One region of the Amycolatopsis dongchuanensis genome, then DNA from elsewhere that is predicted to be linked to it. Evidence: riboswitches for the same ligand, from Rfam matches in the RefSeq annotation. Region 1 holds a riboswitch; the other holds the start of a gene.
The links. A riboswitch is a leader RNA that binds a small molecule or an ion and turns the genes downstream of it on or off. The one in region 1 is predicted to bind thiamine pyrophosphate.
Positions count from the first base shown of each region.

Region 2: another riboswitch for thiamine pyrophosphate. It lies ahead of ABFX51_RS00245 (thiamine ABC transporter substrate-binding protein); the one in region 1 lies ahead of thiO (glycine oxidase ThiO).

Region 1 is NZ_BAABIB010000095.1:1,690-9,837, forward strand. It holds gene thiS (sulfur carrier protein ThiS) at 1-99, opposite strand, end outside; gene thiO (glycine oxidase ThiO) at 100-1,188, opposite strand; TPP riboswitch at 1,183-1,291, opposite strand; gene thiE (thiamine phosphate synthase) at 1,323-1,982, shown strand; gene ABFX51_RS25960 (hypothetical protein) at 1,987-2,832, opposite strand; gene ABFX51_RS25965 (MFS transporter) at 2,975-4,384, opposite strand; gene ABFX51_RS25970 (GntR family transcriptional regulator) at 4,447-5,175, opposite strand; gene ABFX51_RS25975 (SIS domain-containing protein) at 5,404-6,411, shown strand; gene ABFX51_RS25980 (N-acetylglucosamine kinase) at 6,408-7,334, shown strand; gene ABFX51_RS25985 (DUF3159 domain-containing protein) at 7,303-7,962, opposite strand.
Region 2 is NZ_BAABIB010000002.1:45,589-53,736, forward strand. It holds gene ABFX51_RS00220 (ABC transporter ATP-binding protein) at 1-954, shown strand, start outside; gene ABFX51_RS00225 (ABC transporter permease subunit) at 951-1,805, shown strand; gene ABFX51_RS00230 (inositol monophosphatase family protein) at 1,786-2,604, opposite strand; gene ABFX51_RS00235 (ABC transporter ATP-binding protein) at 2,601-3,620, opposite strand; gene ABFX51_RS00240 (ABC transporter permease) at 3,620-5,215, opposite strand; gene ABFX51_RS00245 (thiamine ABC transporter substrate-binding protein) at 5,212-6,261, opposite strand; TPP riboswitch at 6,284-6,397, opposite strand; gene ABFX51_RS00250 (4a-hydroxytetrahydrobiopterin dehydratase) at 6,430-6,720, shown strand; gene ABFX51_RS00255 (hypothetical protein) at 6,784-7,017, shown strand; gene ABFX51_RS00260 (Fic family protein) at 7,576-8,148, shown strand, end outside.

The sequences.
Region 1 (8,148 bases):
GGCGATGCCACGCGGCGCCGTGCCGAGCGCCTCGACCAGCCCGGCGACCGTGGTGCCGTCGGGGAAGGCCCGCCACTCGCCGTTGACCTGTACTTCCATCTACTTCTCTCCCAGCCGGTGTGGATCGGCCGCCGCCACGTGCGGAGGCGGCGGGGCGCCGTCGAGTAGGGCGACGACCGCGTCCGCCGTGACCGGTGCCAGCAGCAGCCCGTTGCGGTGGTGACCGGTCGCCGCCAGCACGCCGGGGCCCAGTTCGCCGATGAACGGGATGGTGTCGACGCTCGCCGCGCGCAGCCCCGACGCGCATTCCACGAGCTCGTACTCGTCAATGCTCGGGAAGATCCGTTCGGCGCCTTCCAGCAGCTCACGCACGCCCCGCGCGCTCACTGTCTCGTCGAACCCGGCCTCGTACTGCGTCGCCCCCAGCACGAGTTCCCCGTGCTCACGCGGCACGAGGTAGATCGGGCGCCCCTCGACGACGCCCCGCACGGTGCGCGCCGGCGGTGGCAGGCTGGTGCGCCGCGCCCGCAACCGCAGGATCTCGCCCTTCAGCGGCCGGACCGCGAGCGCCGGGTGCAGCCGGCCGCTCCGCGCCCCGGCGGCGATGACGGCGACGTCGCACCGCACCTCACCGGCGAGCGTCCGGACCCGGCCGGGTTCGAGACCCGTCACCTCGTCGTCGGCGAACTTCACGCCCCGCCGGACGGCCGCGGCCTGCAACGACCGCAGCAGCCGCCGGTTGTCCACCGCAAGATCACCGGGCACCAGCAGCGCGCGAATCCCGTTGACGCCGGGCTCCAGCGCCCGCAACTGACGGCCGGTGACGGACTCGACCTCGCGCCCCAGTGAGGCGAGGTATCCGGCGAGCACTTCCAGCTGCCCCGCGTCACCCCGGTCGAGCGCGACCACGACTGTGCCCGCGGTCGACAACCCGGGATCACCCCCGTCGCGGGTCAGCTCGGCCGCGAACGCCGGCCACCGCCGGAGCGACTCCTCGCCGAGGTGCAGCGCGGCCTCCTCGCCGGGCCACGCCTCGGTGACCGGCGCGAGCATCCCGCCCGCGACCCACGAAGCCCCGCGACCGGGCGAAGGATCGACCACCGTGACGTCGTGCCCCGCGAGCGCGGCGCGCCATGCCACCGACAGACCGATGACCCCGCCGCCGATCACGGCTACTCGTTCGACCACAGAAATCACGCTCCCTGCGCCGGCATTATCCGGATCAGGTTCCACGGTCGGAGCGGTCGCGGCTCCCTCTCAGCCCGTGCCTCGGGCTCCCGTGCGGACCCCTCCACCATAACCCGTCGGCTACCGTGACGACCATGCCAGGGCTCAGCGGGGACCAGATCAGGAAGCGGCTCGACGAGGCACGGCTCTACCTGTGCACCGACGCGCGGCGGGACCGCGGCGACCTCGCGGAGTTCGCCGACGCGGCGTTGGCCGGCGGGGTCGACATCATCCAGCTCCGCGACAAGACGGGTGGCGCGCCGCTGGAGGCGAAGCAGGAGCTGGCGGCGCTGGAGGTGCTCGCCGAGGCGTGTGCCCGCCACGGCGCGTTGCTCGCCGTGAACGACCGCGCGGACGTGGCGCTCGCCGTGGACGCCGACGTGCTGCACCTGGGCCAGGACGACCTGCCGGTGCCGGTCGCGCGGCGCATCCTCGGCGACGGACCGGTGATCGGCCGCTCGACGCACTCCGTGGACCAGGCGCGCGCGGCGGAGGCGGAGCCGGGCGTGGACTACTTCTGCACCGGCCCGTGCTGGCCGACGCCGACGAAGCCGGGCCGTCCCGCGCCGGGGCTCGACCTGGTGCGGGCGACGGCCGGGGCACGCCGCCCGTGGTTCGCCATCGGCGGGATCGACGAAAAGCGCCTGCCCGAGGTGCTCGAGGCAGGCGCTTCGCGAGTGGTGGTGGTGCGGGCCATCACCGAGGCCGACGACCCGCGTGAAGCCGCCCGGCGGCTGGCCGAGCGGCTGCGCTGACGGCTCAGCCGCTGGTCGGGGCCGCGCTCTGGGTCGGCGTCGCCGACTGGGTGGGAGTGGCGCTGGTCTGCGACTGCGTCTCCTCCTGGGTGGGCGTCGCCGACTCCGACGTCGACGTCCGCGTGGTCGACGAAGGCGCCGACGAGCGCGAGCGCGACGACGGGGTCTCCGTGACCGTCCTGGTCGTGTCCGTGGTCGGCTCCGACCCGCCGGACTTGCCACCGCCGCCGACGACCTGGCTGAACGTCGTGCCCTTGCCGCCGGAGACCGCGTGCCCGGTCACGGACTCGAACCCGGTCAGCGCGAGCATGCCGATGACGAACGCCGCCACGCTCGTGCCCACGATGAGCGTCCACCGGTTCTTCCACCAGGGCTTCTTGGCCGGCTTCTCCGGCGCCGCCAGCACCGTCGTCCGCATCCCCGTCATGCCCGTCGCCCCCGGCTTCGGGATGTAGACCGTGCGCTGACCGGCGGCGGACTGCCCGGCGCCCGCCATCGGGATGTGCTGCGTCGGCTGTGCGGCGCCGCCCCCGGGTACCTGCCGCGTCGGCTGCACCAACGGGTTCACCGACGTCGCGGGCGGTTCGACGAACCGCGTCTCCTGGCGCAGTCGCGTGTCGTTGAGCGCCAGCATCTCCGCCGTCCTGCGCGCCGCTTCCTTCGTGCGTTTCAGCGAACGCAGGTACAGCTCACTGCCGATCGTCGTGATGATGCTGGCGATCCCCGCACCGGCGACCGTGCCGCCCACCCCCAGCGTCGAGCCCAGGAACGCGGCCGTGATCGCGGCCAGCGCCGACGCCACCACCTGTGCCGGCTTGAGGCCGGACTTCTCTTTTTCTTCCTCGGCCATGATTCCGATCTGCTCGCAGGTTGCCACGCCGTGATACCACGGTGTTCAACGTGTTAGTCGATCGAAATGCTCCCGGTGTTAGCAGTTTCGTGAGCCGCACCACGGCGTCTGTCCACAGTGGACTCGAATACTCACGGGTACTTCACCGGCCCAGCTGCGTCGGCGGCCCGTCGACCGCGCAGTGCAGGCAGTGCTGCCCATGGTCTTTCCCTTGTGGCCCAACGTGTTCCGGCTTCAACACGGAGTTGCTGACGCCGAGCGCGAGCAGGCCGCCGAGCGCCGCGAGACCGGCGCAGACGACCAGCGAAACCCGCCAGCCGGCGGTGAGCGCCACGGGATCGGCGTAGGACTCCCCGGACAGCCCGGCGACCGCGGGCAACACGGCGATCGCCAGCAACGTGCCCGCCCGCGCGATCGCGTTGTTGACCCCCGAGGCGACCCCGGCGTGCTCGGCGGGTGCCGCGGCGAGCACCGTCGCCGTCACCGGTGCGACCACCGCCGCCAACCCGAGCCCGAACACGAGGACCGCGGGCAGCACGGTCCCCAGGTACGACGAGCCCGGTCCGACGCGCGTCAGCAGCAGCATGCCCGCGGCCAGCACGAACGGCCCCGCGACGAGCTGGAGGCGGGGGCCGATCCGCTGCGCGAGCGCGCCGGACCGGCCCGACAGCACGAGCATGACGACCGTGATGGGCAGCCCGGCCAGGCCCGCGGCCGTCGGCGAGTACCGCAGCGACACCTGCAACTGCAGCACCAGCAGGGTCATCACGCCGCCGAGCGCCGCGTACACGACGAACGTCAGCGCGTTGGACGCCGTGAACGTGCGGTCGGCGAACATCCGCGGCGGCACGAGCGGGTCCGCCGACCGCCGCTGCCGCACCACGAACGCGGCCAGGGCGACGAGCCCCACCGCGCCCGCGACCAGCACCAGCGGGTCCGCCACACCCCGGGCCGGCGCCTCGACGAGCGCCGCCGTGACCCCGGCGAGCCCGGCCGCGCCCAGCACCGACCCGGTCACGTCCAGCCGCCCTTCCGCGGTCTCGTCGCGCGACTCGGGCACGTAGCGGCGGGCGAGCCAGACGCACGCGACCGCCACCGGCAGGTTGATCAGGAAACCCAGCCGCCACGACCACGCCTGCACCAGCAACCCGCCGACCAGCGGCCCGGCCGCCGCCGCGAGCCCGCCGAGCCCCGACCACGCGCCGATCGCCCTCGGCCGGTCCTCCTGCGCGAACGACGACTGGAGGATCGCCAGCGAACCCGGTGTCAGCAACGCGCCGCCGACACCCTGCAGCACGCGCGTCACGACGAGCATCGGCGTGGACACGGCGAGCCCGCACAGCAGCGAAGCCGCGCCGAACCAGACGACCCCGACGAGGAACACGCGCCGCCTGCCGAAGCGGTCGCCCAGCGAACCCGCGATCAGGATCAACGCCGCCAGCGCGAGCAGGTAGCCGTCGAGGATCCACTGCAGACCCGCCACCGAGGCGTCGAACTCCGCCCCGATCCTGGGCAGCGCGACGTTGACGATCGAACCGTCGAGCATCGCCATCCCGGACCCGAGGATGGTGGTGGCGAGGACACCGCGCGCCCGCGCGGTGCCCCAGCGCACGGTCACGGGGTGGTCAGGGTGGTGACGAACTTGTACCGGTCACCGCGGTAGATGGAACGGACGAACTCCACGGGCTTGCCGTCCGAACCGAACGAGTGCCGGGACAGCAGCAGCACCGGCATCCCGACGTCGGCGCCGAGCAGCTCCGCCTCGACGGGGCCGGCGAGCGAGGTCTCGATCGTCTCCTCGGCGCGTTCCATCTGGACACCGAACTGCTCGCGCAGAACCGCGTACAACGAGCCGCCGCCCGAGATGTGCTTGCGCAGCCCCCGGAACCGGGACAGCGGCAGGTGCGTGGTCTCCAGCGCCATCGGCTCGCCGTCAGCGAGGCGCAGCCGGCGCATGCGCAGGATCTTGGCGCCGCTGCGGATGCCGAGCAGCTTCGACATCTCCGGTTCGGACGGCAGCTCCTCGATCTCCAGCAGCTTCGACGACGGCTCGCGGCCCTGCGCCCGCATGTCCTCGGTGTACGACGACAGCTGGAGGCGCTGGGCGAGCTTGGGTTCCGCGGCGAAGGTGCCCTTGCCCTGCACGCGGTGCAGGCGCCCTTCGGCGGTCAGGTCGGCGAGCGCCTGGCGGACGGTCGTGCGGGAGACCCCGAAGTCGGTGGCGAGCGCACGCTCGGTGGGGATGGGCGAACCGGGGGGCAGGCTCTCCAGGAGGTCGAGGAGGTGCTGCTTCAACGCCCAGTACTTCGGTTCGCGCTGCCCGCGCGTGGGTGACTCCAACATGACCGACTCCCTCTTTCGACACGCCTCCCGGCGCGAGAAGAAACTACCCTTTCGCCCCGTCTTCCCGCCCGGGTTTAGTATTGGTCTAGACCTTAAAGGGGTAATGCTGCGAAGATGCGGGAAAACCTACCGGATTCCGGCCTCGGTTCGCCCTGGCGGCACGGTGCCGACCACGCGCACAATCGCAGGAGCACGAAAGGGAGAACTATGACCCGCCCCGGACAGCACATGGCAGCGGAGATCGCCGAGCAACCTGAGGTGCTGGCCGGCCTCGTGGCCCGGCGCGCGGAGATCGCCGAGGTGGCGCAGGTCATCGCCCACCGTCCGCCGCGGTTCGCGCTGCTGGCCGCGCGCGGGTCGAGCGATCACGCGGCGTTGTACGCGAAGTACCTGATCGAGGTAATGCTCGGGCTGCCGGCGGGGCTCGTGTCCCCGTCGACCGTCACACTCTACGGTGCGCGCCCCGACCTGCGCGACGTCCTGCTCGTGTCCGTCAGCCAGAGCGGCGGCTCCCCTGACCTGCTGGAATTCACCGAGACCGCGCGCAAGCAGGGGGCGCTGACCGTCGCGGTCACCAACACGCCGGACAGCCCGCTGCACCGCGCGGCCGAACTGGGCGTGAACATCGGCGCGGGCACGGAGCGTGCCGTCGCCGCCACCAAGACGTACTCCGCCACACTGCTGGCGCTGTACCTGCTGATCGACGCCGTGCGCGGGGGCGACGGCTCCGCGGCCGCCGAGCTGGGCCCGCTCGCCGAGCAGGCGCTGCAGGCGCCCGTGCAGCGCGCGGTGGACCGGTACCGCTTCGTCAACCGCATCATCACCACCGGCCGCGGCTACTCGTACGCCACGGCGCTGGAGTCGGCGCTGAAACTCGCCGAGACCAGCTACCTCGCCGCCCGCGCGTACAGCGGTGCTGACCTGTTGCACGGTCCCGTCGCGGCGATCGACGAGGACACCGCGGTGCTCGCCGTGACCGGCACCGGGCGCGGCGGTGCGGCGATGCAGGACGTGCTGAAAGCGGTTGCCGAGCGGGGCGCGGACGTGCTGGCGCTCGGTTCCGCGGCCGACGACGTGCCCGCGGCGCTGCGGATCCCCGTCCCGGCGGTGGCCGAGGAGCTGGCGCCGGTGCTGGAGGTGCTGCCGGTGCAGCAGCTCGCGCTGGGCCTGTCGGTCGCGCGCGGTGGCGACCCGGACAGCCCGCGCGGCCTGCTGAAGGTGACCAGGACGCGATGAGCTTCGTCATCGGGGTGGACGCGGGCGGCACGTCCACCCGCGCCATCGCCGTGGACGCGGCGGGCACGGTGCTCGGCACCGGCCGCTCCGGTGGCGCGAACCCCAACTCGCACTCGCCGTCGATCGCGGTCGCCCACCTCGCGGAAGCGATCGAGGGCTGCCTGTCGGGGCTGAACGTGCAGGAGGCAAACGCTTGCGTCGTCGGCATGGCCGGCAGCAGCAAGCTCACCGACCCCGCGGTGGCGGAGCTGTTCGACGCCACCTGGCAGCGGCTCGGCCTCGGCGAGGTCCAGGTGCGGACGGATCCCGAGGTGGCGTTCGCGTCGGCGACCTCCGCCCCGGACGGCACGGTGCTCGTCGCGGGCACGGGGTCGATCGCGGGCCGCATCCGCAAGCGGCGTCTGGTCGCCACGGCCGGCGGTTACGGCTGGTTGCTGGGCGACGAGGGTTCGGCGTTCTGGCTCGGCCGCGAGGCCGTCCGCGCGACGCTGGACGCGCTCGCCGCCCGGCGCGAACTCGGCGAGCTGGCGCGGTCCGTGCTCGCGGAGGCGGAGGTGGAGACGGATGATCCGCTCCTGGCGTGGCAACAGCTGATCACGGTGGCCAACGCGGAGGCGCCGATCCGCCTCGCCCGGTTCGCCCCGCTGGTCAGCACGGCGGCCGACGCGGGTCCGATCCTCGACCGGGCCGCGGACCTGCTGGCCGGCCTCGCCCGCGAGGCCCGGGAGCCGGGCGAGGACACGCCGGTGGTGCTCGTGGGGAGCGTGCTGGCGGGCCCCGTCGGCGAGCGCGTGCGCGCGAAACTGGCCGGGCTCGACGTCCTGACCAGCACCGATGGCGTGCTGGGCGCGGCGTGGCTCGCCGCGGTCGAGGCCTACGGCGAGGGCGCCGTCAGGCCTGCTCCTCCTGCTCCGGCTCCTTGAGCCGCAGGCCCGGATGGTCGTCGGGCAGGGTCCGGTAGAGCACCCAGCCGCTCACCGCGATCGTCAGCGCCTGCAGCGGCCACGTCAGCACCGTGCGCGCGATGCCGAGCGCGACCAGCTGGCCCGTCCACCACAGCGGCAGGTAGACCGCCACCCGCAGCAGGTACTGGCACGACCACGTCAGGCTCGCCCGTGAGTACGCGCGCAGCAGGTCCGGGTCACGGCGCCAGCGCGTCTTCTGCCCCAGCAGCAACCCGACGACGACCCCCAGCAACGGCCACCGCACCACCACGCTCGCCGCCCACAGCAGGGCGCTCGCGATGTTCGACAGCAGCTGGATCAGGAAGAAGTCCTGCGCGCGCCCGGTGTGCAGGGCGATCAGCGCGGCGACGATCACGGCGGCGAGGCTCACCACGACCGCCCGCGCCTTGTCCCCCCGCACCAGCCGGAACACGCCCACGACGACGGCCGTCGCGATGGCGGCCGCCGAGCCCCACGCGATCGAGTTCCCCGCGATCAGCCAGCCGAGCACGAAGGCCAGCGGCGGCAGGCTCGCGTCCACCGCACCCTTGCGGCCACCGAGCACCGTGGCCAGCGACTCCCGCTCCCGCGTCCCTTGTGAGGTCACCCTTACATGCTGCCCGAAGAATCCCGTTCCGGGAACGTCCGGGGAGATCTTGCCCACAGGGCGCCGCGCACGGCGGTAATACGGAGGCGCGGGTGACCGACAACGTAAGAGACTGTGACCTCACGGGAAACCGACGGTGGCGCAGGTCGGGAACAGGAGTGCATCCTCGCGGTGTTGGCTCCTGGG
Region 2 (8,148 bases), on a different contig from region 1:
CCGGCACTCGCGGCGCGGACCAGGGGGTTGCGCAAGGTGTACCGGAGCACGGTCGCGGTGGACCAGGTCGATCTGGACGTGCCCGCGGGGGCGGTGCTGGGGATGCTGGGCCCGAACGGGTCCGGCAAGACCACCACGATCCGGATGCTGCTCGGCCTGGTCCGCCCGACCGAGGGCGAGGTGGAACTGCTGGGCAGGCGCATGCCGGACGAGTCGGCGCACGCGCTGCCGGACGTCGGCGCCCTCGTCGAGGGGCCTGGCTTCCACCCGTTCCTGTCGGGCAGGGAGAACCTGCGGCGCCTCGCGGCGGCGGAACCACGCCTGTCCACTTCGGACATCCCGAAGGCCGTCGAGAACGCGCTGGAGCGGGTCGGGCTCGCCGCGGCGGCGCACCGCCGGTACCGCGGCTACTCGCTGGGCATGAAGCAGCGGCTCGGCCTCGCCGGGGCGCTGCTCGTGCCGCGGCGGATGGTGGTGCTGGACGAGCCGACGAACGGCCTCGACCCGGCGGGCACCCGGGAGATCCGGCGGATCATCGGCGAGCTGCACGCCGACGGCGTGACCGTGCTGGTGTCGTCGCACCTGCTGGCCGAGGTGGAGGCGACGTGCACGCACGTGGCGGTCCTGCACGACGGGACGGTGGTGGCGCAGGGCGAGCTCGACGACCTGCTGGAGTCCGGCAGCCCGGGCCTCGTGGTGTCCACACCGGACGGTGACCTCGCGCTGGAAACCCTGCGGGAGCACCGGATTCCCGGCAAACTCGTGCCGGACGGCGTCCGGGCGGACCTCACGGCCGTGGCGGCGCCGCAGGTGGTCGAGGCGCTCGTGCGGGGCGGGGTCGCGGTGCACGAGGTGCGGCGGGAGCGCACGGGCCTGGAGGACCTGTTCGCCCGGCTCACGCAGGACGAGGCAGAGCCGGACGGACTGTCCGATGTGGACGAGGTGAGCGCATGACGACCGCGACACTGACAGCGCCCGTGCAGCGCACGGCGGTGCCGCTGCCGCGCCTGTACCTGGCGGAACTGCGCTGGATCTTCCGGCGGCCACGCACGCTCATCGTGCTCGGGCTACTCGCGTTGATCCCGGTGATCGTCGCGATCGCGCTCCGGATCGGCGGGTCGGGTGACGGTGGCGGCGGGCCCGAGGCCCTGTTCACCACGGCGGCGGCCAACGCGTTCGTGCTGCCGATCGCCATCCTCACCATGACGCTCACCCTGTTGCTGCCGCTCACCACCGCGATGTCGGCGGGTGACGCGATCGCGGGCGAGCTGGCGAACGGCACGCTGCGCGGCTGGCTGCTCGCGCCGGTCAGCCGTGGTCGTCTGCTGGCGGTCAAGGCGCTCGGCGTGGCGACGTTCACCCTCGCCTCGGTGGCGCTGATGGCCGTGGTCGCCGTGGTCGCGGGGCTGGTGCTCAACGGCACCGGCTCGCTGTTCACGTTGTCCGGTACCACGTTGTCCTTCGGCGCGGCGCTGGGCAAGATCGCGATCGCCGTCGGCTGGGTGACGCTGCAGCTGTGGGCGGTCGGCGCGGTGGCGCTGGCGATCTCGGCGTGCACCGAGCACCCGATGCTCGTCGTGGTGTCGGTGCTGGCGGGCACGATCGTGTCGAACGTGCTGCTCCTGCTGTCCGCTGTGGACTGGCTGCACCCGTTCCTGCTGCCGAAGTCCTGGGACGCGCTGGCCGACGTGCTGCGGGACCCGATGCCGACCGCGGCGCTCGGCGAGGGCGCGCTCCGCGCCGCCTCCTACGTCGTGGTCGGGCTGGCGCTGGCGTACGCCCGGATCACGACGAAGGACGGTTGATCTCCTCGGCCAGCTCCTCCGCGAGGTCCGGGGTCGCCGCGGCGATCCCGGACCAGCGGCGGCTGAGGTCCGGGTCGATCTCGACGGGACGGCCGTAGGCGTCGATCAGGGCTCCGCCGGCGGCGGGCAGCAACACGGCCGCGGCGGCGATGTCCATGATCCGGTGGGTGTCCGAGCCGGGGTCGGCGAAAGCGTCCAGCGAGCCCTCCGCGACGAGCGCGGCTTCGAGGCAGCTGCTGGACAACACCCGCACCCGCCCGGCACGGCGGCTGACCCGAAGCCACGCGTCCTCGCTCTTCGGGTGCGGCCGCAGCAGGCTCACCGCGGCGCCGTCCAGCTCGCGGCGGCCGGTCGTCCGGTACGGCAGCGTCTCCCCGGCCTTCGCGTGCCAGCTGCGCCCGGTGTCGAGCCACGTGGTCAGCGACTCGACGGCCTCGCCGTCCACCGCGACCACGCCGGCGAACGCCGAGAACGGCACCCCCGCCACGGCGTTCGACGTGCCGTCGACGGGGTCGACCACGAGCGTGACGGCCGAGCCGTTGTCGATGACCCCGATCTCCTCGCTGATCAGGTTGACCCGGTGCGCGTCCACCGTCTCCGCGACCGCGGTGTCGACCAGCTGGTCGAGCCTCGTGGTGGGAGTGCCGTCGGCGCCCATGTCGACCTTCTCGGCGAGCTGCGTGCGGTCGAACCGGCCGCGGGCGTCGCGGAAGGCGGCCACCGCCGCGCGGGCGACGGCGGCGAGCGCGGGGTGGGTCCCGGCGGGGATCTCGGGTTCGGGCACCGGCCAGTGGATCATGCGTTCCCTTTCGTCGGCCGCAGGACTACCCCTTGATCATCCAGCTCAAGCCGGATTCCGTCACCCGGGTGGAGTTCGGCGTCCACCGGGGCGACGGCGTCCACCACCCCGTGCCCGGTCCGGACCCGCAGGCGCACGTGGTCCCGCCGGTGCACCCTCGTGAGGACCTCGCCTGCGATGCCGTGCTCCGCGACGCGCAGGGCGTGCGGGCGCAGCCCGATCCGGACCGGGCCGTCCGGCTCGTCGCGGGTGAACTCGCCCAGCGGGAACCGGATCACGCCGTCTTCGGCGGTTCCGTCGAAGAACGTCGTCACGCCGAGGAAGGCGGCGGTCTCGTCGTCGGCGGGGCGTCGCCACACCTCGCGGACCGCGCCCACCTGCCGGATCTCGCCCGCCCGCAACACGGCCACGCGGTCGGCGAGCGTGAACGCCTCCTCCTGGTCGTGCGTGACGAGCAGCGCGGGGATCTTGGCGTTGCGCAGCACCTCGGCGAGGTCAACGGCGAGCTGCTCGCGCAGACCGGCGTCCAAACCGGACAGTGGCTCGTCCAACAGCAGCAGGCGGGGTTCGGGCGCGAGTGCCCGCGCCAGCGCGACCCGTTGCGCTTCACCGCCGGACAGCTCCGTCACGCGACGCCGCTCGTACCCGCTCAAGCCCACGAGTTCCAGCAGCTGCCTGACGCGGTCCTCGCGGTCCTTAGCCGGCATCCTGCGCATCCTCAGCCCGAACGCGATGTTGCCCGCGACGTCCCGGTGCGGGAACAGCTGCCCGTCCTGGAACACCAGCCCGAACCCGCGCTCGTGCACCGGCACGCGGGCGAGGTCCTCGCCGTCCCACCGGACGCTGCCCGCGGTGAGCGGCTCCAGCCCGGTGATGGCGCGCAGCAGCGTGGACTTGCCCGAACCGGAGGGGCCGAGCAGCGCGAGCACCTCGCCGTCGGCGATGTCCAGCTCGGCGTTCCGCACCGCCGTGAACGAGCCGTAGCGGACAGTCAGGCCGTGCACCGACAACGACATCAGAACTCTCCCACCCGGCCGGAGCCGATCCGGTCGATCACGACCACGGCGGCCGCTGTCACGAGCATCAGCAGCGCGCAGGCGGCGTAGGCCATCTGGTTGTTCAGCTCGCCCGGCCGCGCGATGAGCGACGCGATCGCCACCGGCAACGTCGGTGTCTGCGGCCGGGCGAGGAAGCTCGTCGCGCCGAACTCGCCGAGCGCGACGACGTACCCGAAGCCCGCCGCCGCGACCACGGACCGGATCGCGAGCGGCACGTCGATCTCCCGCCAAACCCGCGGCGGGCCCGCGCCGAGGGTCGCCGCGGCCTGGCGCAGCCGGTCGTCGATCGACCGCAACACCGGCAGCACCATCCGCACGACGAGCGGGATCACCACGAGCGCCTGCGCGAGCGGCACGAGGATCGGCGAGGTCCGCAGGTCGCCCGGCAGCGCGTCGAGCGTGATGAGGTAGCCGAACCCGACGGTCACCGCGGACACGCCGAGCGGCAGCATCAACGCCGCGTCCATGCCCTCCGCGAGCCCGTGCTGGAGGCGACCGGGCGCCCGGCGCAGCGCCACGACCAGTACCGCGGCGGACACCCCGACGAGCAGGGCCAGCACGGTCGCGTCGGTCGCGGTGAGCAGCGAGTTCACCGCCGCACCCCAGCCGGAGATCTGCAACGTGCCGTCGTTGCCGGTGGTGGCCAGCGCGCGGTAGCCCGCGAGGCTCCAACCGTCCTCAGTGGACACCGAACGCAGCAGCAGCGCGACGATCGGGGTCAGCAGCAACGCGAGCACCACGCCCGCGGCACCGACGACCCACCACTCGCCGCCCGTCGGGCGCCGCGCGGTTTCCCCACGGGCGCGGAGTTTGAGCGCGGTCTCCCGGCGGCGCCGGGCCGCGGCCCCGAGCAGCAGCGCGGCGAGCACCGCTGCGATCTGCACCAGGGACAACGCGGCGGCGCCGGTCAGGTCGAGCAGGTTCTCGGTGCGCAGGTAGATCTCGGTCTCCAGCGTGCGGAACCGGCCGCCGCCGAGCACGAGCACCACGCCGAAACTGGTGGCGCAGAACAGGAACACCACCGCCGCCGCGGAGGTGATCGCGGGCAGTAGCGCGGGCAGGGTCACCGAGCGGAAGGCCCTCGCCCGCGAGGCCCCCAGCGAACGTGCCGCGTCCTCGGCCCGCGAGTCGAGATGCGCCCACAGCCCGCCCACCGTCCGCGCGACGACGGCGACGTTGAAGAACGCGTTGGCGAGCACGATCGAGAGCACCCCGCCGTCGGGCCACAGCGCGCGGAAGGCGAGCCCCACCACGACGGTCGGCAGCACGAACGGCACCAGCACGAGCGTGCGGACGAGCCCGACGCCCGGCAGCCGCACCCGCGCGAGCACGAAGGCCAGCGGCATCCCGGCGACCACCGCGAGCACGGTCGAGCCGGCCGCCTGCGCGACGGTGAACCCGGCCAGCCGCCACGTCTCGCCCGCCACGAGCGCGGCACCCACGCCGCCGTCGGCGAACCCGCGGCGCAGGATCGCCAGCACCGGCCAGGCGAAGAAGACGACCAGGAACCCGAGCGGCACCAGGGCCAGCAGCCCCAGGCCGGCGCGGCTCACTGGCCGAGCAACGACCGCCACTGCCCGATCCACCGCTCACGCCCGCTCTGCACCTGGTCGGCGGGCAGGCTCGCGGAGTCGCGCGGCAGCGGCGCGGCGTCCGCCCACGCCTTCGGCAGCGCCACGCCGTCACGCGCCGGGTAGACGTACATGCTGTCCGCCACCGTCGCCTGGAACTGCTGCGACAGCAGGAAGTCGATCACCTTGTGCGCCTTGTCGGCCTGCTTCGTGCCCGCCAGCACCCCGGCGTACTCGACCTGCCGGTAGCAGGTGTCGAGCAGTGCCTTGGTGCGCGGCTTGCCGTCGTCACCGATCTCGGCGGCCGGCGAGGAGGCGTAGGAGACGACGATGGGCCGCGGGCCCTTGCCGGAGGAGCCGGAGAAGTCCTGCCCGTAGGCCTCCTCCCAGCCGCTGACCGACTGCACGCCGTTGTCCTTGAGCTTCTGCCAGTAGGCCTGCCAGCCCTGCTCGCCGTACTTGGCGATGGTGCCCAGCAGGAACGCCAGGCCCGGCGAGGACGTCGCGGGGTTCTCCACCACCAGCAGGTCCTTGTACCGCGGGTCGGTGAGGTCGTCGTAGCCCGTGGGCGCCGGGAGGTTCCGCTCGGTGAACCAGTTCGTGTCGACGTTCAGGCACACGTCACCGAGGTCCACGGCCGACATCCGGTGCTCGCTGTCGACCGCGTAGCGCTGCGGCCCACGATCGGCCTCGGGGCTCGTGTACGACTCGAAGATGCCCTCGCTGAGCGCCCGCGAGGCGAAGGTCGAGTCGATGCCGTACGCGACGTCGCCGATCGGGTTCGCCTTCGTCAGCACGAGCGAGTTCGTGAGCGCGCCGGCGTCACCCTTCTTCAGCACGGCGATCTTGATGCCGGTCTGCTGCTGGAACGCGTCGAGCACCTGCTGCGGGGCGGCGAACGAATCGTGCGTGACGAGCGTGACGGTCGCGCCGGCGTCGTCGTTCGAGCCGCCGCCCACCAGCGTGCAGCCGGTGGTGAGTACGGCGGTCAGGCCGAGCACGACCGCCGCGCTCCACTTGCCTCTCATGGCCCCTCCTTGTGCTCACCGGCAGGAGGGGATCAGGCCTCCTTGCGCCGGCGTTATCCGGAATCAAGTTCGGACGGTCGCGGGTTCGCACCCGCCTCTCAGCCCGGTCTGGTCCCGGACTCCCGTGGCAACCGTGCAGCGTACCGGGCGCGGGACCACCATGGAGACATGGCAGAGCTACTGACCGACGACCAGATCGCCGACGCGCTGACGCGGCTGCCGCACTGGAAGCGGGAGGGGGACGCGCTCGAGCGCACGGCCGAGCTCGGCAGCTTCCCGCAGGCGATCCAGGTGGTCAACCGGGTCGCCGAGATCGCGGAGAGCGTCGACCACCACCCCGACATGGACATCCGCTGGCGCACGGTGACGTTCCGGCTCAGCACCCACTCCGCGGGCGGGCTGACCGAGAAGGACGTCTCGCTCGCCGCCGAGATCGACGGGGTCGTCGACGCGCTGTGATCTTCGCTACCGCGGCAACATCCGCAGTGACCTCGTGCGTTGCCGGAGTGGAGGGAACGCACGATGTCGAAGATCCTTGTCAAGGTTGCAGGGTTGGCGGTGGTGTTCGCGGTGCTGTTCGGCGGGGTCGCGCAGGCGGCCGAGGCCGGCACCCGTCAGCAGCAGGAGAGCGCCCCGGTCCAGTCGACGGGCGAGACGCGCGCGGTCGTCGTCGGGTCGCTGGCGTTCGTGTTGATGCTCGGGGCTGCGGGTGCGGTGTTCTGGTACACCGCCCGCAGCAGACACTCTACGGAGTGATTTGCGTCACAGGGTGTTAACGGTGGTCTTGATCAAGGCGCTTCCACGCGCGGAACGTCCGCACCAGCCCCTCAGGATCGCCATGAACCGCACCCTGTCCTCGGCCCAGCGCACCTGGGTCACCGCGATCGCCACGACGGTCACCCTGCTGGCCGTCATCCTGCTCGGCCTCGCCGGCTGAGCGCTTCTCCGGAGCCCTCCCCGTGCGCGCGGGGAGGGCTTCTTTTTTGGGGCGGCCCGGTTCAGACGTTGAAGCGGAACAAATCGCGACCTGCGGGAACGCCCGGGTTAGCGGCCTGACCTGGGTGTTCCTCGCTCGTCGATGGTGGTCGTTTGCCGTGCTCGATGGCTGTCCTGACGAACGGCTGACGAACAGGGGTGAGCGCGCCCGAGTGATGTCGCTGACTTTTGCCTTGGGCCGAGACTCGCAGGAGCATGTCGGCGACGATGGCGGTTTGCCCTCGCTCGTGAGTCGTCCTCACGAACGGGTCAATCATCCACGGAGGTGCAGCCGGGGCAACTCCAACAAAGAGGGCACTTCCGTTGTACCCTGCATCCATGGATCCAGCTCGCTTTGTCGCCCCCGAGTTCGGTCGACCAGTTAAGAAGCCCGGCGACAAGTGGGCCTTCTGGTACTTCGAGCCTGCCGACCTGCCACGCTATCTCGATCTGTCGCTTGACACCGTCTTGGCACTATCGAGGGCCGACGCGGCACTTGGACGACTCTCTGGCGTAGGTCGACTATTGAGTAACCCTGGCATCTTGGTACAGCCCTATCAAAGGCGAGAAGCTGTGGCCAGCTCGCGAATCGAGGGAACAGAAGCTTCGCTTTCAGACGTGCTTCAGGCTGAAGCAGCAGTGGAGCCGACCGAAAGCGATGACATTGCTGAGGTTTTCAACTACCAGAGAGCATTGAACGAGGGCATTAGGCTCCTCGAATCGCTGCCGATATCCACTCGATTGATTCGGGAAATTCACGCCATTCTACTGTCTGGCGTTCGAGGCCAAGAAAAGCGGCCGGGCGAACTGCGAACCAGCCCAGTTTGGATCGGGTCCCCCACAGACTCGCCCGACACGGCGGTCTTTGTGCCACCACTGCCAGAACTACTCGGAGATCACCTGAAGGACTGG